DNA from 4 places in the Streptomyces sp. NPDC006174 genome. Region 2 is predicted to be linked to each of the others. Evidence: riboswitches for the same ligand, from Rfam matches in the RefSeq annotation. Region 2 holds a riboswitch; each other region holds the start of a gene.
The links. Region 2 has a riboswitch for cyclic di-AMP ahead of ABZ267_RS30715 (M23 family metallopeptidase). Riboswitches for the same ligand answer to the same signal wherever they lie in the genome.
Positions count from the first base shown of each region.

Region 1: it holds a riboswitch for cyclic di-AMP, as region 2 does, so the genes downstream of both, ABZ267_RS28645 (LysM peptidoglycan-binding domain-containing M23 family metallopeptidase) here and ABZ267_RS30715 (M23 family metallopeptidase) in region 2, are expected to answer to the same signal.
Region 3: it holds a riboswitch for cyclic di-AMP, as region 2 does, so the genes downstream of both, ABZ267_RS11440 (transglycosylase SLT domain-containing protein) here and ABZ267_RS30715 (M23 family metallopeptidase) in region 2, are expected to answer to the same signal.
Region 4: it holds a riboswitch for cyclic di-AMP, as region 2 does, so the genes downstream of both, ABZ267_RS25640 (C40 family peptidase) here and ABZ267_RS30715 (M23 family metallopeptidase) in region 2, are expected to answer to the same signal.

Region 1 covers NZ_JBEXTJ010000015.1:68,876-73,664, forward strand. Annotated here, with positions in the region: gene ABZ267_RS28630 (STM4012 family radical SAM protein) at 1-538, shown strand, start outside; gene ABZ267_RS28635 (STM4011 family radical SAM protein) at 546-1,463, shown strand; gene ABZ267_RS28640 (SGNH/GDSL hydrolase family protein) at 1,467-2,297, opposite strand; gene ABZ267_RS28645 (LysM peptidoglycan-binding domain-containing M23 family metallopeptidase) at 2,460-3,437, opposite strand; cyclic di-AMP (ydaO/yuaA leader) riboswitch at 3,441-3,601, opposite strand; gene ABZ267_RS28650 (tyrosine-protein phosphatase) at 4,013-4,789, shown strand, end outside.
Region 2 covers NZ_JBEXTJ010000018.1:16,819-21,607, forward strand. Annotated here, with positions in the region: gene ABZ267_RS30705 (PrsW family intramembrane metalloprotease) at 1-1,224, shown strand, start outside; gene ABZ267_RS30710 (aldo/keto reductase) at 1,245-2,189, opposite strand; gene ABZ267_RS30715 (M23 family metallopeptidase) at 2,371-3,417, opposite strand; cyclic di-AMP (ydaO/yuaA leader) riboswitch at 3,429-3,581, opposite strand; gene ABZ267_RS30720 (PP2C family protein-serine/threonine phosphatase) at 3,792-4,789, opposite strand, start outside.
Region 3 covers NZ_JBEXTJ010000004.1:303,585-308,373, reverse strand. Annotated here, with positions in the region: gene ABZ267_RS11445 (GMC oxidoreductase) at 1-456, opposite strand, end outside; gene ABZ267_RS11440 (transglycosylase SLT domain-containing protein) at 603-1,433, opposite strand; cyclic di-AMP (ydaO/yuaA leader) riboswitch at 1,437-1,627, opposite strand; gene ABZ267_RS11435 (FAD-dependent oxidoreductase) at 2,076-3,467, shown strand; gene ABZ267_RS11430 (SpoIIE family protein phosphatase) at 3,513-4,789, opposite strand, start outside.
Region 4 covers NZ_JBEXTJ010000012.1:97,233-102,021, reverse strand. Annotated here, with positions in the region: gene ABZ267_RS25655 (excalibur calcium-binding domain-containing protein) at 48-572, shown strand; gene ABZ267_RS25650 (ATP-dependent Clp protease proteolytic subunit) at 721-1,356, shown strand; gene ABZ267_RS25645 (hypothetical protein) at 1,364-1,669, shown strand; cyclic di-AMP (ydaO/yuaA leader) riboswitch at 2,023-2,210, shown strand; gene ABZ267_RS25640 (C40 family peptidase) at 2,214-2,684, shown strand; gene ABZ267_RS25635 (LysE family translocator) at 2,760-3,437, opposite strand; gene ABZ267_RS25630 (LysR family transcriptional regulator) at 3,510-4,421, shown strand; gene ABZ267_RS25625 (ATP-binding protein) at 4,450-4,789, opposite strand, start outside.

The sequences.
Region 1 (4,789 bases), on a different contig from region 2:
GGGCCGGGACCATCTGCTGGCGCACGGCTACGAGCAGGTGTCGATGCGGATGTTCCGCCGCGCCGACGCGCCCCAGGAAGGTCCCGAGGACTACGCGTGCCAGACCGACGGCATGATCGGACTCGGCTGCGGGGCGCGTTCCTACACGGCGGCCCTGCACTACTCCTTCGACTACGCGGTCGACATGCGCGAGATCCGGTCCATCATCGACTCCTTCACCGCCACCGAGGACTTCTCCCGGGCCGAGGTCGGCAGATACGTCGACGTGGCCGAAGCCCGCAGGCGCCACCTCCTCCAGTCGCTGCTCCAGGCGGCGGGCCTGCCGGTGGCCGACTACCAAGCCCGCTTCGGCACCGACCCCCGCGAAGATTTCCGCGCCGAGCTGGAGCGGTTCGCGGCCCGGGGCTGGCTGGACCCGCACGCGCCGGAGGGTCTGCTGCGGCTCTCGCCGCTGGGCCTGGCGCACTCGGACGCGCTGGGTCCGGCGCTGTTCTCGCCCTGGGTGCGGGCGGCGATGGCCGCGTACGAGCGGAAGTGAGCGGGCCGTGGACCTGACGATCCTCTACCGGGGCCCGCTGGCCTCGTGCGACTACGACTGCCCGTACTGCCCGTTCGCCAAGCGGCGTGACAGCAAGGCCCAGTTGACGTCCGACCGGGAGGCGCTGGAGCGGTTCACGGCGTGGGCCTCCGCGCAGACCGGCGACCGGCTCTCCGTGCTGTTCACGCCGTGGGGCGAGGGTCTGGTGCGCTCCTGGTACCGGCGTGCGCTGACCGAGCTGTCGCACCTTCCGCACATCGGCCGGGTCGCCATCCAGACGAACCTCAGCGGCCGCACCACCTGGCTGGCGGACGCCGATCCGGAGCGGATCGCGCTCTGGTGCACGTACCACCCGGGACAGACACCGTACGAGCGGTTCCTCGGGAAGTGCCGTGAGCTGTCCGCGCGCGGCATCCGCTTCAGCGTCGGCGTGGTCGGGTTCGACGAGCACCTCGACGAGGCGCGGCGGCTGCGGGCGGCGCTGCCGGCGGAGGTGTACCTCTGGGTGAACGCGGCCGAGGGGCGGACGTACACCGATGAGGAGGCGGAGCGGTGGACGGAGCTGGACCCGCTCTTTCCGTACAGCCGCCATCCGCACCGCTCGGCCGGGCTGCCGTGCCGGACGGGCGAGTCGGTGATCTCGGTGGACGGCGAGGGGACGGTGCGGCGCTGCCACTTCGTCGAGGCGGAGCTGGGCAACCTCTACGACGGCGGCTACCGCCGGGCGCTCGGTCCGCGGGCCTGTCCGCTCGCCGTGTGCGACTGCCACATCGGTTACGTGCACCTGGAGACGCTGCCGCTGTACGACGTGTTCGCCGGCGGCGTGCTGGAGCGGATACCGGCGGGGCTCGGCGCGGGCCCGGCGCCGGACGGACCCGTGGTCCCGGGCCCGTCCCGGCGTACGCTCCCGCTGCTCAGCCCCTGACGGCTACAGCGGCAGCAGGTCCGGCCGCTTCGCCGCGACGTGATCGCCGGACGACTCGCCGCGCAGCCGTCGGCCGATCCACGGCACCAGGTACTCCCGCGCCCACTGAACGTTGTCGCGCCGCGCGTCGAAGGGCGTGCGCTGGGCCTGCGGCGGCCACGGCTGGTCCGGGTCGGCGGGCACCTCGTGGCCGAGGACCTGGGCGGCGCGGAGCGCGACGCGGGTGTGGCCCTCGGGCGAGAGGTGGAGCCGGTCGGCGTCCCAGGCGCGCCGGTCCTGGACCGAGCGGAGCGACCACAGGTCGAGCACCGGGCACTGGTAGCGGTCGGCGATGGCCCTCAGGTGGACGTTGTACGTGGCGATCTTGCCGCGCATGTGGCGCAGCACCGGAACGCCCCGGGTGTCGAAACCGGTGGTGACCATGACGGTGCCGACGGCCTCGGTCAGGTCGGCGACGGCCCGCTCGAAGCGCTCGGCCAGATCGTCGGGGTCGGCGCCGGGCCGGATGATGTCGTTGCCGCCGGCACAGAAGCTGACCAGGTCGGGGGCCAGTTGCTTGGCCCGGGGGATCTGCTCCGCGACGATCTGGTCGAGGAGGCGTCCGCGTACGGCGAGATTGGCGTAACGGAAATTGCCGTGCCGGGTCCGGTCACCCGGGTTCGTCGCCGCGCCGGGGGCCGGGAGCCGGTCGGCGAGGAGAACCGCGAACCGGTCCGCCCAGCCGACGAAGGTGCCGTCGGGGCCTGGGTCGCCGACGCCCTCGGTGAAACTGTCCCCGATCGCCGCGTACGACCCGATGATGTTCTGCTGCTGGGTTCTCGAATCGTCTGCCACAAGCCCATATCCTGCACCGTTCAATGTGACCTACGCGACCGTAATACGGGGTTGACGGGTGGTGACATAGACCACCCGGTCAGATTTGGGTAAAGCCGGAATAAGTGGAGGGGCGGTGCGCCGCCGCGCACCGCCCCTCGTTCACTTCTTCTCGCCCTCGGATCAGAGGGAGACGCCGTGCTGCCGCAGGTAGGCGACCGGGTCGACGTCGGATCCGTAGCTCGGGCCGGTGCGGACCTCGAAGTGGAGGTGCGGGCCGGTGGAGTTTCCGGTGGAGCCGGAGAGGCCGATCTGCTGGCCGCCGGTGACGGTCTGGCCGGCGGAGACGCTCAGCGAGGACTGGTGGGCGTACTGGGAGTACATGCCGTCCTCGTGCTGGATGACGACCTCGTTGCCGTACGAACCGCTCCAGCCGGCCGAGACCACGGTGCCCGGGCCGATGGCCTTGACGGGGGTGCCGGAGGCGGCCTGGAAGTCCGAGCCGGTGTGGTAGCCGCTGGACCAGCTGGAGCCGGAAGCGCGGTACTGGGTGGTGACGTTGGCGTTGTCGAGCGGCGCGGTCCAGCCGGAGCCGGTGGACTGCGAGGAGCCGCTCTGCGTGGAGGCGCCGGACTCGGCGGCGGCGTCGGACTCGTCGGCCGAGACGGTGTCGGCCTTCGGGGCCGGCTCGGCCTTCTTCGGCTCGGCCTTCTTCGGCGCGGCGGCCTTGGGCGCCGGAGCGGACTTCTTCGCCTCCGAAGGCGCGGCGGTGCCGGAGGCCTTGGCGCCGAGGGTCAGCTTCATGCCCGGGAAGATCAGGCTCGGGTTCTCACCGACGGTGGAGCGGTTGTCCTGGTACAGCTTCTGCCAGCCGCCCTTGACCTGGTGCTCGGCCGCGATCTTGGCGAGGTGGTCGCCGGAGACTACGGCGTACGTCTTCGAGGTGGCCTTCGCCGTGGCGGGCGCGGCCTGCTTCGCGGACTGGGCGGCGGCGGCCGAGGCGGCTGCGGGCTTGACGGCGGGGGCCGCCTTCTCCGCGGCGTGGGCGCCGGTGGCGCCGAACAGCGGGAGCGCGAGTACGGCGCCACCGGTGCCCGCGGCGAGGACGCCGCGGTGGATCGGACCGGACTTGGGACGGCGGTGCTTACCCTTTGCGGGCATGGGGAAGTTCCTCTCCGGCGCCTGCGAGGTGAGCTGTCGGGTTCGGGCTGGAGATGCCCGGTCGCCGGCTGGCGACTTCACCCCGAGCCGGTCCGGATCGCTCCGGGCCGGCGGCTTACCTGGTTCCCCCGCTCCTGCCACACGTGAGTGGGTGGGTGCGAATTCCGGGCGGCGGCAGGATTAGGCGGTCCGTCCGGATTGACGGTGACCGTAAACGAGTCGGGACGGCAGGAACAAGCCGTCGGTTCCGCCCCGGAATCATCGATTCAATTTCGCTCCGGATTTCCCGTCACACTCCGTGGATTACGGATCTTGGCTTTCCTTACGGATCCCGGGAAAACACCTCGGCGCCGCCGCCACCGTCCGTCACGGATATGATCCCGCTCACCTACCGATTCCCATCTCCCCCATTAGCGGGGCATGTTCTGCGAAATGCACCAATACGGACATGCCGTCCACGCGGCTCCTGACACCCCGTCAGCCTGCCGATGGTTGCCCCGTGAACCGATGTCGTATCGTCACAGGAGCGCCCTCGCCGGAGAGCCGCGCCGACGCCAGAGATTCCAGGAGCCACCGTGACGCAGCAGGTGCCGCAGGTCCCGCCGACCGAGACCGCACTGACCGGAGTCCGCAACTTCCGCGATGTGGGTGGGCTTCCCACCACGGACGGGCGGCGCACCGCCTTCGGCCGGCTCTACCGCAGCGGCCACCTGGCGCACGCCACCGCCGAGGACGCGCTCTTCCTCGGCGGGCTCGGACTGCACACCGTCTTCGACTTCCGCAACTCCGCCGACCACCAGCTCGACGGGTACGACATCGAGCTGACCGGTGTCCGCAATGTCAGCATTCCGCTCTCCGACCCGGCCGACGGCGCCGAGTTCTGGCGGCTGGTGCGCGACGGGAACATCGAGCAGCTGCGCTCGATCCTGGCCAACGGCAAGGGCACCGAGCGCATGATCACCATGTACCGCTCGACCATCGTCGACCGCACCGCCGAGCACAGCCGTGTCCTGCACGCGCTGGCGGAGGACAGCGTGCCGGCTCTGATGCACTGTGCGGCGGGCAAGGACCGCGCCGGCCTGTCGATCGCGGTCTCGCTGCTCGCGGTGGGCGTGGAGCGCGAGGCGATCGAGGCGGACTACCTCAAGTCCAACGATCCGCACCGCCGGTACAAGGTGAAGCGCACGGACATGTCCGAGACCGGCATGTCCCCCGAGGTGATGGAGCTGCTGAATCCGCTCTTCGGTGCGCAGGCCTCCTACCTCGAAGCGGCGTTCGCGGCGATCGACGAGACGTGGGGCTCGACGGACCGCTATCTGACGGAGGGCCTGAAGGTCTCCTCCGAGACCCGG
Region 2 (4,789 bases):
TGGCTGGACCGGGTCGAGCCGGGCCCCTGGCGGAACCTGATCTTCTGCTTCGCCTGGGGCGCGTGCGCGGCCGCACTCGTCGCGATCATCGCCAACTCGTTCGCGATGCGGTGGATAGCCACCGCGACGGCGGACCCGGCGAGCGCCGACACGCTGGGCGCGACGGTGATCGCGCCGGTCGTGGAGGAGAGCGCCAAGGCCGTCTCCGTCCTGCTGATCTTCATCTTCCGGAGGCGGGAGTTCCGGGGCGTGGTGGAAGGCATCGTGGTCGCGGGCTTCACCGCGACCGGCTTCGCCTTCACCGAGAACATCCTCTACCTGGGCAACGCGTTCGACGAGGACCAGCAGCTCGGCAGCTCCGGGATCGCCTCGGTGACCGCCGGGACGTTCTTCGTACGGATCGTGATGTCGCCGTTCGCGCATCCGCTGTTCACGGTGCTCACCGGCCTCGGCTTCGGCTTCGCGGCCATCAGCGCCCGTCACCACCGGGTCCGCCGGATCGCGTTGCCGGTGCTCGGCCTGCTGTTCGCGATGGGCCTGCACGCCTTGTGGAACGGCTCGGCGGCCTTCGGCCCGTACGGCTTCTGGGCGGTGTACGGGATGGTGATGGTCCCGGTCTTCGCGCTGGTGACCTGGCTGGCGATCTGGTGGCGCCGGCGCGAGCTGCGGACGCTCGCCGCCGAACTGCCCGCGTACGCCACGGCCGGCTGGCTGACCCCGGCCGAGCCGCTGGCGCTCTCCTCGATGCGGACCCGGGGCGTGGCGCGCGATCTGGCCCGCCACTGGCACGGGAAGCAGGACCGGTCGCGGGGCCGGGCGGCGGCGCGCGCGGTGGCCGAGTACGAGTCGTTCGCGACGACCCTGGCCGGCCTGCGCCGCCGGGCCCGCCACGACGCGGCGGGCCCGGACTTCGCCGTCCGGGAGCGGGAGCTGCTGCACCACCTCTGGCAGCGCCGCGCCATCGCGGCCCCGGCCCTCACCCACGCGGCCCACATGACCGGCACCGGCCCGCGCCCGCACCCGTACCGACAGCCGATGCCGTACGGACAGGGCCAGGGTTACGGGTACGGGTACGGGCAGGCTTACGGGCACGGGCAGGGCTACGGATACGGGCAGGTTCACGGACACAGGCAGGGTTACGGAACCGCGTACGGCAGCCCGCCGCCGCAGCCGTATCCGTACGGACGGCACAGCCCGTACGGCCCCACCCCGCCTCCTCCGTAAGGCGGTTCAGGCGGGCCGGCTCAGGCCGACGCCTCCGTGAGGGCCGCCAGCTCCGCCTCCGTCAGCTCCAGGTCCGCGACGGCCAGCAGCGCGGGGAGCTGTTCGACCGTGCGGGCCGAGGCGATCGGAGCCACGACCGTCGGACGGGCGGCGAGCCAGGCGAGGGCCACCGTGGCGATCTCGGCGCCGCGTTCCGTGGCGACCTGGTCGAGAGCGGCGAGCACCTTGCGGCCGCGCTCCGACTCCAGGTGCTCGCCCGCCTTCGCGGAGCGGGCGCTCTCCACGGTGGCGCCGGGGCGGTACTTGCCGGTGAGGAAGCCCGAGGCCAGCGCGTAGTACGGGACGGCGGCGAGACCGGCGCGGGCGGCGGTCTCCTGGAGCGGGCCCTCGTAGGTGGCGCGGGAGACCAGGTTGTAGTGCGGCTGGAGTGCGACGTACCGGGCCAGGCCCTCGCGCTCGGAGAAGTCCAGCGACTCCTGGAGGCGCTCCGGGCTGATGTTGGAGGCGGCGATGTGGCGCACCTTGCCGTCCTTCACCAGCTGGTCGAGTGCGGTGATGATCTCCTCGACCGGGACGGTCTCGTCGTCGAAGTGCGTGTAGTAGAGGTCGATGTGGTCGGTGCCGAGGCGGCGCAGCGACTGCTCGGCCGCGCCCTTGATGGTGGCGGCGGAGAGCCCCTGGTAGTCGGGGTGGGCGCCGGCCTTGGTGGCCACGACGATGTCGGAGCGGTTGGCGCGAGAGGCGAGCCACTTGCCGATGACGGTCTCCGACTCGCCGCCCCGGTTGCCTTCGACCCAGGCGGAGTAGGCGTCGGCGGTGTCGACGAAGTTGCCGCCGGCCGCCACGTACGCGTCCAGGACGGCGAAGGACCGGTCCTCGTCCGCCGTCCAGCCGAAGACGTTGCCGCCGAGGGCGAGAGGGAAGACCTGGAGGTCGGAGCTGCCGAGAGTGCGCAGAGAAGTCATGTAGGGGTTCAACGGCGGCGGCGGAGCCACGTATTCCATGACGGAGCCGCCCATTCCGCGCCGGAGCCACGCATTCCGTCCCCTGCACTCCGCCGGACGGACCGGCAGCCCTGACGTCGGGGGGTGAGCGTCAGGGCTGCCGGGGTGTGCGAGGGACGACGACGAACGACGTACCGGGGTCTCAGACGGAGAGGCCCTTGCTGCTCAGCCAGGCCGCCGGGTCCATCGCCGAGCCGCCGGCGGTGCGGACCTCCAGGTGGAGGTGGACGCCGGTCACGTTGCCGGTGTCGCCCATGCGGCCGATGGTCTGGCCGGTGGTGACCTTCTGGCCGACCGAGACCTCGATCGACGACTGGTGGGCGTACCAGATCTCCGTGCCGTCCTCGAGCTGGAGCACCGTGCGGTAGCCGTACGCCTGGGCCCAGCCCGCCGACGTGATCGTGCCGCCGTGCACGGCCTTGATCGGCGTACCGGCCGACCCGGCGAAGTCCAGGCCGGTGTGCTGGCCCGAGGACCACAGGGCGCCTGACTGACCGTAGGTCGAGGTGATCGTGTACGAGGAGGTCGGCAGCGTGTAGCTGGCGCGGAGCTTGGCGAGGCGCTCCTCCTCGGCCTTCTTCGCCGCGGCCTCCTCGGCCGCCTTCTTCTCGGCGGCGGCCTTGGCCTTGACCTTCGCCTCGGCCTCGTCCTGCTGCTTCTTCGCCTCGGCGGCGGCCTTCTCGGCCGCGGCCTTCTCCTCGGCGGCCTTGGCCTCGGCGTCCGCGTTGGCCTGCTGCTGCTCGGCCTGCTGGAGGATCCGGGCGCGCAGGGCCTCGCCGGCGTCGGTGGTGCCCTGCTCGGCCTCGGCGGTCGTGATGCCCGCGGAGGTGAGCGGAGCGGCCGCGAGGACCGGGGCGGGCTCGGCCTCGTCGGACATGAACGCCCCGACGCCGGGAAGGGACTTGGCGTCGGGGAGGTTGTCCGCGATGGAATCGGGAAGAGAGATGGAGACCGGCGGCTTGCTCTGGGCGGTGGCCATGCCACCCGCACCGACGGCCGCTATGACGCCGACCCCGAGGACGGTGGAGCTACGGGCGAGACCTCGCTGCTTCGCCACGCGGTGCTTGCCGCGCACGGGACGGATGGACTCCGCGGTGGGGTTCCACTCCTCCCACGTCCGCTCCGGGCCGCCGAGGCCGTCGGTGGTGAAGGGTGACGGGGCCTCAGGGGCAGGGTTGTTGGACGCCACGTGGGCGCACTCCTTTCCTTCCTTCTCGCCTACCGGGTTAGCTGACGGGTTCGGAGCAGGAAGGTCTCCTACGGGCCCCTCCGCCTCTCACGAGACGCAGGCGTCCGATTCACCCCATGTAGGTGGTTCCCCGGTTCCCTTGCGGAATTCGGCGCTCGCGCACGGCGCCGTCTCTGACGACGGCTGGGACGACCGCGCTGCGTTATCGAACGTTAATAGACAGACGGGCCCGATTCCAAGCTGTTCCTGTTGATCATTAACGACTTCGACGGGGACTTACCACCCACAAGCGTCCCGAATCGGACGACTTGACGACCCCTCGTCCACACCTCTTTTTCTGATGGTGTGTCAACTGTTATGCGGAGCGGTGCTCTTCAATTACGCACCGTGTCATCGCCCCGGCCGACGATCTTCACCGTCGTCCGACGCGGCGGCTGGCCCTCCGCCGGCCGGCTGACCGCGAGCAGCGCCATGTCGTCCGTCGACTGCCCCCCGGTGTGCAGCCGTACGTCGTCGGTGAGCGCCGAGAGCAGCTCCTCGGGGCCGGGAAAGATACGGCCGCGCAGCCGGGCCGCCGGGTCGTAGAAGACACCGCTCGGGTCGCGCGCCTCGGAGAGGCCGTCCGTGAAGGCGAGCAGCGTCGAACCGGCGGGCAGCTCCCACTCGTCGGACCGGTCGGGCCACACGCCGAGGTCCATGCCGAGCGGCATGGCGGGCACGCTCGGCGCGAGGACCTCCAGCGCCCCGTCCGCGTGCAGCAGGATCGGCTCGGGATGGCCGCGGTTGACGAGGCGCAGCGAGGCGGAGCCGGGCGGGATCTCGGCCAGTACGGCGGTGATGAACCCCTCCATGGCGTCCAGCCCGTACCGCCGCGTCCCTTCCCGCGCCAGCGCCCGCTCCAGCCGCTGCGCCACGCCCTCCAGCGACCGCTCCTGCTCGGCGGCCTCCCGGAACGCGCCGATGATCACCGCCACCGCCTCCACGGCGTCCAGCCCCTTGCCGCGCACGTCACCGACGACCAGGCGTACGCCGTACGGAGTGTCCGCCACCGCGAACAGGTCGCCGCCGACGAACTCGTCCGCCTGCGCCGCCTCGTACCGCGCCGCCACCTGGAGCCCGCCGATCCGCTCCGCCGGCGTCGGCAGCACGGCCCGCATGGCGGTCTCCGCGATGACCCGCGCCGAGGCCAGCTGCTCGTTGCTGCGGCGCACGACCCCGTTGATGACGAGGGCCAGGGCCGCGGCGGTGAGGACCGTGATCATCTCGATGACCGGGACGACCTGGGTGGAGGTGCCGTCGGAGATCCGCATCGCGATGACGGAGAGGACCGAAGCCACTCCCGTACGGATCGTGCTGGCGAGCGAGAAGAACG
Region 3 (4,789 bases), on a different contig from region 2:
CTGGTAGACGGTGATGCCGGCGAACTCCTCGGCGTCCAGGATTCCGGTGTAGCGGTTGACGTTCCGGTCGATCGGGAAGCCGAGGAAGTTGCTCAGCGGCTGCTTGGTCCTGGTCCGCAGCCAGAAGGAGCGGTCGTCCGGCTTGGTGGTGTTGGCGAAGATCTTGCCGTCGGCGCCGGGGGTGTCCCAGGCCATGCCCATCTCGACCATGTGGACGTCGGTACCGGCCTGGGCCAGCCGGAGGGCTGCGACCGAGCCGCCGTATCCGGTGCCGATGATCAGCACCGGCACATGGGCGCCGGATCCGATCGGGGCCGCTGCGGCCCGGGGCGACGCCCAGACCGGCGTGGTGGGTCCGGCGAGCGCCGCGACACCAAGAAGAGAACCTGTTCCTGTGATGAATCTTCGACGGGAGACGCCTCCGGAAGCGCCTTGATGCAGCTTGATGTCTTTCATGTGACGCACCTCACTATCGACGAGTGCAACAGGTTCTACTGTCGATCGCGTGGTAAGTCACGAGAAACTTAGGGGTAACTTCCCGGTACGCCGAGAGGCCCCGGACCATGCGGTCCGGAGCCCCTCAAGCGTGAGCGCGTACGGGATCAGTAGGCGCCGAAGACGTTGTCGATCGAGCCGTACCGGTCGGCGGCATAGTTGCACGCGGCGGTGATGTTGGCGACCGGGTCGTAACTGTCGGTCGAGGTGCCGGGCACGTGGTAGGCCTGGAAGGTCGGGTCGATGACCTGGAGCAGCCCCTTGGACGGGGTGCCCTTCACCGCGTTGGAGTCCCAGTTGTTGATGGCGTTCGGGTTGCCGGAGGACTCGCGGATGATGTTGCGGTGGATGCCCTCGTAGCTGCCGGGAATGCCGTGCTGAGCCATGACCGCCAGCGACTCCCTGATCCAGCCATCGAGGTCGTCGGTGTACGTGGCGGGAGCGGCGGCCGGCGCGGCGGCGGGAGCGGCCGTGGTGCGCTCGGAGCGGTCGGCGCGCTCCGCCGTGGCCGTGCGCTCGGCGGAGGCCGTGGAAGCCTTACCGGCCTTGGCTTCTGACGAGGCGGCAGCCTTGGCGCCGATGGTCAGCGTGATACCCGGGTGAATAAGGTTCGGGTTCTCGCCGACGGCCTTCCGGTTGCCTTCGTACAGCTTCTTCCAGCCGCCGCTGACGGAATACTCGCGGGCGATCTTGGAAAGCGTTTCGCCGGATACCACGGAATGCTTGGCGGGCGCCGCCTTCGTCACGGAATTCACCTGGGCGGTCACGGAGACGGGAGCCACCGCCTTTTCCGCGGCGACGGAGTGCGCGGGAGCGGCGGAGGCGGTGGTGGCGCCGAGGACCGGGAGGGCCAGAACGGCTCCACCGGTGGTCACGGCGGCGATGCCACGGCTCAGCGAGACGGACTTGGGACGGCGGCGCTTACCCTGTGCGGGCATGGGGAATTTCCTCTCCGGCGCCTACGAGGTGAGCTGTCGGGTTCAGACGGGAGATGTCTGGCCGCATGATCATGCGACTTCACCCCTAGCCGTTCCGGGTACCGGATCGGCGGCTTACCTGGGTCCCCCGCTCCTGCCGTACGTGAGTGGGTTGCGGATTCCCGGACGGCGGCAGGATTCGGCGTTCCATCCGGATTGACCGTGACCGTAGGCGAAAAGCGCCGGACAGAACAAGCCCCGAATTCCGGATCATCCTTTTCCACATGATCGAATTCCGGAATTCCCGGTCACGCCCGTTCCGTCGCGGTGTCAACTTTCTTCGCACAGAAGGGAACCGAGGCCTCCACTTCTGCGTCCGCCCCCTTGGACGTGACGCTCACCACTTTGCGCGGAGGCGGCCGGAAAGGGCGTGTTCAAAATAGCCCAAGACCCTCAATAGCCCTTTTATGGAAGAGAAGGTTAAATAGCCAAAATCGCCCATACCGACCTGGAGAAACGGACTTAACGGGCGGTACCGTAGGCCGGGTCGGACGCCTCGCGGGGCCAGGGCTTACGGTGTGGGGTGGAGACTAGTAAGCCAACCCTTACTTCCGACGTACGCTGTACCTGCCCGCGTTCGCCCGCCTTAAGGATCACCACGCCATGACACGCCCCGTCCGCGTCGCCATTGTCGGAGCCGGCCCTGCCGGTATCTACGCTGCGGACGCGCTGCTCAAATCCGAGGTCTGCCAGGACCCGGGTGTCTCGATCGACCTGTTCGAGCGCATGCCCGCGCCCTTCGGCCTGATCCGGTACGGCGTGGCCCCCGACCACCCGCGGATCAAGGGCATCGTCAAGGCGCTGCACCAGGTGCTGGACAAGCCGCAGATCCGCCTCTTCGGCAACGTCAGCTACCCGAACGACATCGACCTCGACGACCTGCGCTCCTTCTACGACGCGGTGATCTTCTCCACCGGTGCCGAGGCCGACCGGGCCCTCGACATCCCGGGCATGGAGCTCGACGGCTCCTACGGCGCGGCCGAGTTCGTCTCCTGGTACGACGGCCACCCCGAGGTCCCGCGCACCTGGCCGCTCACCGCGGAGAAGGTCGCCGTCCTCGGCGTCGGCAACGTGGCGCTGGACGTGGCCCGCGTGCTGGCCAAGACGGCGGACGAGCTGCTGCCCACCGAGATCCCGGACAACGTGTACCAGGGCCTCAAGGCGAACAAGGCGCTGGAGGTGCATGTGTTCGGGCGGCGTGGCCCGGCGCAGGCCAAGTTCAGCCCGATGGAGCTGCGGGAGCTGGACCACTCCCCCAACATCGAGGTCATCGTCAACCCCGAGGACATCGAGTACGACGAGGGCTCCATCGCCACCCGGCGCGAGAACAAGCAGGCCAACATGGTCGCGCAGACGCTGGAGAACTGGGCGATCCGCGATGTCGGCGACCGCCCGCACAAGCTCTTCCTGCACTTCTTCGAGTCGCCGGTCGAGATCCTCGGCGAGGACGGCAAGGTCACCGCGCTGCGCACCGAGCGCACCGAGCTGGACGGCACCGGCAACGTCCGGGGCACCGGAAAGTTCACCGACTGGGACATGCAGAGCGTCTACCGGGCCGTCGGCTACTACTCGGAGGAGCTGCCCAAGCTCCCCTTCGACGTGGCCTCCGGCACCGTCCCGCACGAGGCGGGCCGCGTCATCGCCGGGGACGAGCACATGGCCTCGGTCTACGTCACGGGCTGGATCAAGCGCGGCCCGATCGGCCTGATCGGCCACACCAAGGGTGACGCCAACGAGACGGTCGCCTGCCTGCTGGAGGACCGCGCCGCCGGCCGCCTGCCCGAGCCGGCGACGCCCGCTCCGGAGGCCGTGGAAGCCTTCCTGGAGAGCCGGAACGTCCGGTACACGACCTGGGAGGGCTGGCACAAGCTGGACGCCCACGAGCTGGCGCTCGGCGTGGCCCAGGGCCGCGAGCGGATCAAGGTCGTGGAGCGCGAGGGCATGCTGGACGCCTCGGGCGCCTTCGCCCTGGCCGAGCGGCCGACGGAGGTCTGAGCCGGGCGGGCCTCCGCGCGCCTGAGGTGTACAGGGCTGTGGCCGTCAGGCCGGGTCCGGATCGTTCGCCGCACCGCCGCCCCGGCCCGGCCCGCGGAACGTCCGCCACAGGTCGGGCGGGGCCGCGTCGCGGGAGAGCGGCGGCGGCTTCTCCGGGAGGTGCGTCCAGCGGGCCGCGAGCAGGAGCGCGATGTCGTCGGGGCGGTCCGTGGCCTGCCGGGCCTCCCCGATCACGCGGTTCGCGATCTCGGCCAGCGGGACCGAGCCGATCCCGGCGATCGTGGAGCGCAGCCGCTCGATGCCCTCGTCGATGTCGGTCCCGGGGCGCTCGATGAGCCCGTCGGTGAACAGGGCCAGCACATCGCCCGGTTCGAGCAGCAGCTCGGTGACCGGGTACGTCGCGTGCCCGTCGATACCGAGCACGATGCCGCCGGGCAGGTCCAGGACCTCGGTCCGGCCGTCGGGATGCCGCAGCACCGGCTGCGGATGTCCCGCCCGTACGGCACGGGCGCGTCCGGTGAGCGGGTCCAGGACGATGTAGCAGCAGCTGGCGAACTGACCCGGGTCCAGGTCGATGAGCAGCCGGTTGGTGCCGCTCATCACCTCCTGCGGATCGTGGTTGCTGAGCGCGAACGCCCGTACCGCACTGCGCAGTTGGCCCATGGTGGCGGCCGCCGACACACCGTGTCCCTGGACGTCGCCGATCACCAGGGCCAGTTCGTGGCCGGTCTCGATGACGTCGTACCAGTCGCCGCCGACCTCCATGTCCTGGGTGCCGGAGAGATAGCGCCCGAGGGTGTCGACCCCGTCCACCTCCGGCAGCCGGTGCGGCAGCAGGGCGTCCTGGAGTCCGCGGGCGAGCGCCGACTCGCTGTCGTACCGCTGGGCTCGTTGCAGGGCCTGGGCGATGAGTCCGGCGAGGGCGGTCAGGACGGTGCGCTCCTCGGGGCTGAATCCGCGCGGCCGGTCGAAGCCGAGGATGCACGAGCCGACGGGCCGTCCGGAGGCGATCAGCGGCAGGAAGGCGCGCGCGCCGACGTCGGTCTCCATCGGGATGCCCGGGTAGGCGTCGGCCAGCCGCTGCATGGACTCGAAGAAGATCGGCCGGCCTGTGGTCAGGGTTTCCACGCCGGGGATGGAGACGTCGAGCCCGACGCCGTCGAAGCGGTCGAGGAACCCTCGGGGAAACCCCGTCTCCCAGGCGAGGTGGAGGTGACGTTCGCTCAGCAGGTAGATGGCCAGCTGCCGGCCGCCGAACGCGGGCAGCAGTTCCTCGGTGACCACGGCGGAGACCTGACGTGCCGTGACCGCCTCGGTGAGGG
Region 4 (4,789 bases), on a different contig from region 2:
GTCCGGCTCACTAGCGTCATTCCTCCACGAACTTCCTTGGGGGGAAGATGAATTGGAACGACCCGCAGCACCCGTCGCGGCAGTCGGACTGGGGACAAGGCGCCAACGTGCCGCCGCCGGGCCCGCCGAGTCCGACGTCCGGGCCGCGCTGGGCCCGTAAGCGTGTCGTCCTTCCCGCCGCCGGTGTGCTGTTCCTGCTCGGCATCGGGATCGGCGCCACCGGCGAGGAGCCGGAGACCGTGCGGACGGCGGCGGTGAAGGCCGAGCCGGGGCCGACGGTGACCGTCACCGTGACGGAGACGGCGAAGGTCACGGTGACGGCGAGCCCGGAACCGGCCCCCACGGTCACGAAGATCAAGAAGGTACGGGTGACCGTCACCGCTCCTCCGCCGGAGCCCGCCGCCGAGGCGCCCGACCCGGTCTACGACGAGGACGACGACTCCGCCGGCGGCTCCACGTACTACAAGAACTGCACGGCCGTCCGTGCCGCGGGGGCCGCGCCCATCAGACAAGGCGACCCCGGGTACGCCTCCCACCTCGACCGCGACGGCGACGGAGTCGGCTGCGAGTAGCAGTCCACCGCCCGCTCCTGGATCCCGCGAACACGGAAGCCCCTCTCCTCCTCTGTACGTCCTGTACATTTTTGACGGAGCGTGAGCGTAGGGCCGCACCTGCGCTGCTCCTTGCGTTCCGTCACGCGCCCAGGAGAGGGGCTCCGCCATGATCCGACCCGACGCCCGTCACGTACTTCCCGAGTTCACCGAGCGCACCGCGACCGGAACCCGCACCCAGGACCCGTACTCCAAGCTCCTGTCCGAGCGGATCGTCCTCCTCGGAAGCCCGATCGACGACACCGCGGCGAGCGATCTGATCGCGCAGCTCATGTACCTGGAGCACGCGGAGCCGGACCGGCCGCTGGCCCTCTACATCAACTGTCCCGGCGGCTCGTTCGCGGCGATGGCGGCGGTCTACGACACGATGCGGTACCTGACGTGCGAGGTGGAGACCTTCTGCCTCGGGCAGGCCGGCTCCTACGCGGCCGCTCTGCTGGCCGCCGGAGCTCCCGGGCGGCGACATGCTCTGCCCGGCGCGCGGGTAGTCATTGAGCGACCCGCACGGGCCGAGCCGCTGCGGGGCCAGCCGTCCGACCTGGAGATCCACGCGCGCGAACTGGTGCGCACCCGCGAGCTGTTCACTCAGATGCTGGTCCGGCACACAGGCCGGACCGCCGAGCGGGTCACCGCCGACGTCGAGCGCGACACCATCCTCGACGCGGAGGCCGCTCGCGCCTACGGGCTGGTGGACCACGTCGTGGAGAACCGCGCGCTCTCCCAGCCGCCGCACGACGTGAGGTGACCCGCCGATGGAGCCGCCAAAGTTCCCGCCGCTGCCCGCACTGACCCGCGCCGAGGGCGAGTTCATCGACTGTTACCTGGCGGTCCTCGACCAGGTGGGACGCATCAACCCGGCGCGCGGCAGCGACACCTACAGCGCACTGCGGGCCGCGCAGGCCCTGGCCTCCGGAGCGGCGGCCCTGCGCGACGCGCTGGCCCTGATGCACGAGCGCGGTGAGCGGCAGATCCACGCGGCGACGCTCGCGCGGGCCCTGCGGGTGCTGGACGGCGAGCGGCGGGCAGGCAGGGTCACCATGCCGCCGGCTCCGAACTGAGCCGCCACGCGCGCCGGGAGCGCATTACGGGAGCGGGCCGGTCGACCTGGCGTGCGACACGCCCGGTTCCGCGACCGATTTTCCTCGCTCGTTCGGCGTAGGCGATCACCCGCGCGAGCGACGTCCCAACTTGCGCTCGACGCACGGGTCGTACTCGAAATCCACCCTTTCGTCGCTGGTACGAGGGTGTGCGCCGGGCTCGCCAGCGGGCGCGAATGCCTCCTGTCCACCTGAATGGATCAGTGGTGAGGAGACTCACAAATCGCCGTTTCAGCTCGGAAATCCGGCACTTCGTGAGTCAAGATCCCTGGGACGACAAGCCCCCGCCACCGCGGCGGGGCGGTCCGGGTGGACGCCGAGTCCTGCCGCCTCCCGGATGACTGGTCGACAAGGAGTGGATCGGCAGGAGTGGAGGACCCGAGCACAACGGGCCGACCGGGAGACCGGTAAGCCCTCGGGGTGAAGCCGCATCGCGCGGCCGGGCAACTTCGCCAGCCCGAACCCGACAGGTCATCCTTCACAGGCGGCTGACGAAGGGTTGCGCATGTCTGCGCAGGTTCATGTCCCGTCTCTGTTCGCCCGGGTCGGTACGGCTTCCGTACTCACCTTCGCCGTGACGTCCGCGATGCTGGCGCCCGGCCTCGTCAACGACGCCGAGGCCGCCACCCATTCGACGAAGGCGCTCAAGATCGCCGCGTCGAAGAAGGGTGCTCCCTACAAGTACGGAGCAGCAGGTCCCAGCCGGTTCGACTGCTCGGGACTGACTCTCTACTCGTTCAAGAAGGCCGGGAAAAAACTTCCCCGCACCGCACAGCAGCAGTACAACAAGACCCGCCATATCTCGAAGTCGCAGCGCAAACTCGGTGACCTGGTCTTCTTCCATTCCGGGCGCAGCGTCTACCACGTGGGCATCTACGCCGGAGGCGGCAAGATCTGGCACTCCCCCAAATCCGGGGACGTGGTCCGCAAGGCGAAAATCTGGTCCAAGAGCGTCTGGTACGGACGGGTCCGCTGACCCACCGACCGGACGCTCTTCCCTTGCGGCCGCACTCTTCTCCTCCGCGGGCGGCACGGGCCCCCTCTGCGCACCTCAGCGCAGGAGGGGCCCGGCCACCAGCGCCAGTCCCAGTCCGGTGAGCGCCACGCCGCTGCCGCCCTCGATCGCCCGGGCGGTACGCGGCCGGCGCAGCCACCGTCCCAGCCGGTCCACGAGCAGGGCGAGGGCCGGGAACCACACCAGGGCGAGAGCGACGACCAGGGCGGCGAGCAGCAGGGTCCTGGGCAGCGGCGGCTGCCCGGCCGGGACGAACTGCGGCAGCAGGCTGAGGAAGAGGACCGGCGCCTTGGGATTGAGCGCGTTGGTCAGGAAGCCCTGCCGCAGCGCGCGCCCGAACCCTTCGCGTACCGGCTGTTCCGGTCCGCCGCCGGACGCCTCGGGCCCCTCAGACGGCACCTGGTCCGGCGTGCGGCTCTCCTCGGCGACCCGGCGCCGGATCGCGTACAGCGCGCTGATCCCGAGGTGGAGCACGTACGCGCCGCCGAGCAGCTGGACCGTGCGGAACAGTACCGGCATCGTCAGCAGCACCGCCGCGAGGCCGGCCACGGCGAGCGCGGTATGGATGAGCAGTCCTCCGGCGATACCGAGCGCGGTGGCCAGACCGGCGGTGCGCGAGGCCAGAGCGTTGCGTACGACGACGGTGAAGTCGGCTCCGGGCAGCGCGACCATCCCGGCGGCGACCCCGGTGAAGGCGATCAGTTGTGCGTCCATGGGTCCAGCGTGGACCGGCGGAGCCTTTAGCGTGTACTTGGAATCTTCTGGGTCTGCCTAAAGGAACGCTTCATGTACGACCCGACGCGGCTCACCGCGCTGGTGGCGGTCGCCGAGACCGGATCGATCACCCGGGCCGCCGCCCACCTGGGCTACACCGCGCCCGCACTCTCCCAGCAGCTGGCCAAACTGGAGCGGGAGGCCGGCGCGACGCTGCTGGTGCGCCACCATCGCGGCGCGCGGCTGACGGCCGCCGGTGAGCTGTTGGCGGGCCGGGCGCGGCGGGTGCTGGACGAGCTGGAACAGGCGCGGCACGAGCTGGCGCAGCTGGCCGGGCTGTCGGGCGGCAGGCTGCGGGTCGGGACGTTCACGACGGCCGGGGTGCATCTGCTGCCGCCGGTCCTGAGCGCGTTCCGGCGGGCCCATCCGGATGTGGAGCTGGCCGTCACCGAGTGCGAGCCGCCGGACGGCGTCGCGGCGGTCACCGCCGGCGAGGTGGACCTGGCGCTGACCCACACGTACGAGCCGGCGGTGGCCGACCCGCCGCCCGTCGGGGTCACCGTCGAGCCGCTGCTGGTCGAGGAGCTGGTACTGGCGACGGCGGTCGGCCACCGGCTCTCCGAAGGCACCGGGCGGCTGCCGGTCGCCGAGCTGGCGGGCCGGCCGCTGATCAGCAGCGCTCCGGCCCATCCGCCCCGGCGCGGGGTGGAGAGCGCGCTGGCGGCGGCGGGCGCCGCACCGGCGGTGGTGTGCGAGTCGCCCGGCTACGCGCTGGTGTGCGCGCTGGTCAGTGCGGGGCTCGGGGTGGCGGTGGTGCCGGAGATGGTGGCGTCGCTGTCGGCCACGCCGCTGGCGGTCCGGCGGCTGGAGCCCGCGGAGTTCCGCCGGACCATCTCCGTGGTGCACCGCGGCGACCGGGCGACCGCGGCGGCGGCGACGCTGCTGGCCCTGCTGCGCAGCGGGTTCGGCCGGGCGGCGGCCTGAACTCCGCCGTCCCGCCCGCGCCCGGCTCTCAGCCCTGGACCGGTACCGCCCACGGCAGCGCGATCCAGACTGTCTTGCCGCCCTCGGCCGTCGGGACGACCGTCAGCCGGCCGCCGTACTCCTTGGCCAGTGCCCGGATGATCACCATGCCGCGCCCGTTGTCCTGCCGTACGGCGGCGGGCAGCCGCTGAGGCCACCGAGGGTGACTGTCCGTCACGCCGAGGCGTAGTTCCTCGTCGCGTTCGAGGCGCAGATCCACGGTGAAGGTGGGCGACTGGCCGAACGTGTGCTGGACCGCGTTGGTCGTCAGTTCGGAGATGATCAGCCGGACGGTGTCGGCCAGCTCCGTCTCCTCCGAGAGGCCCCAT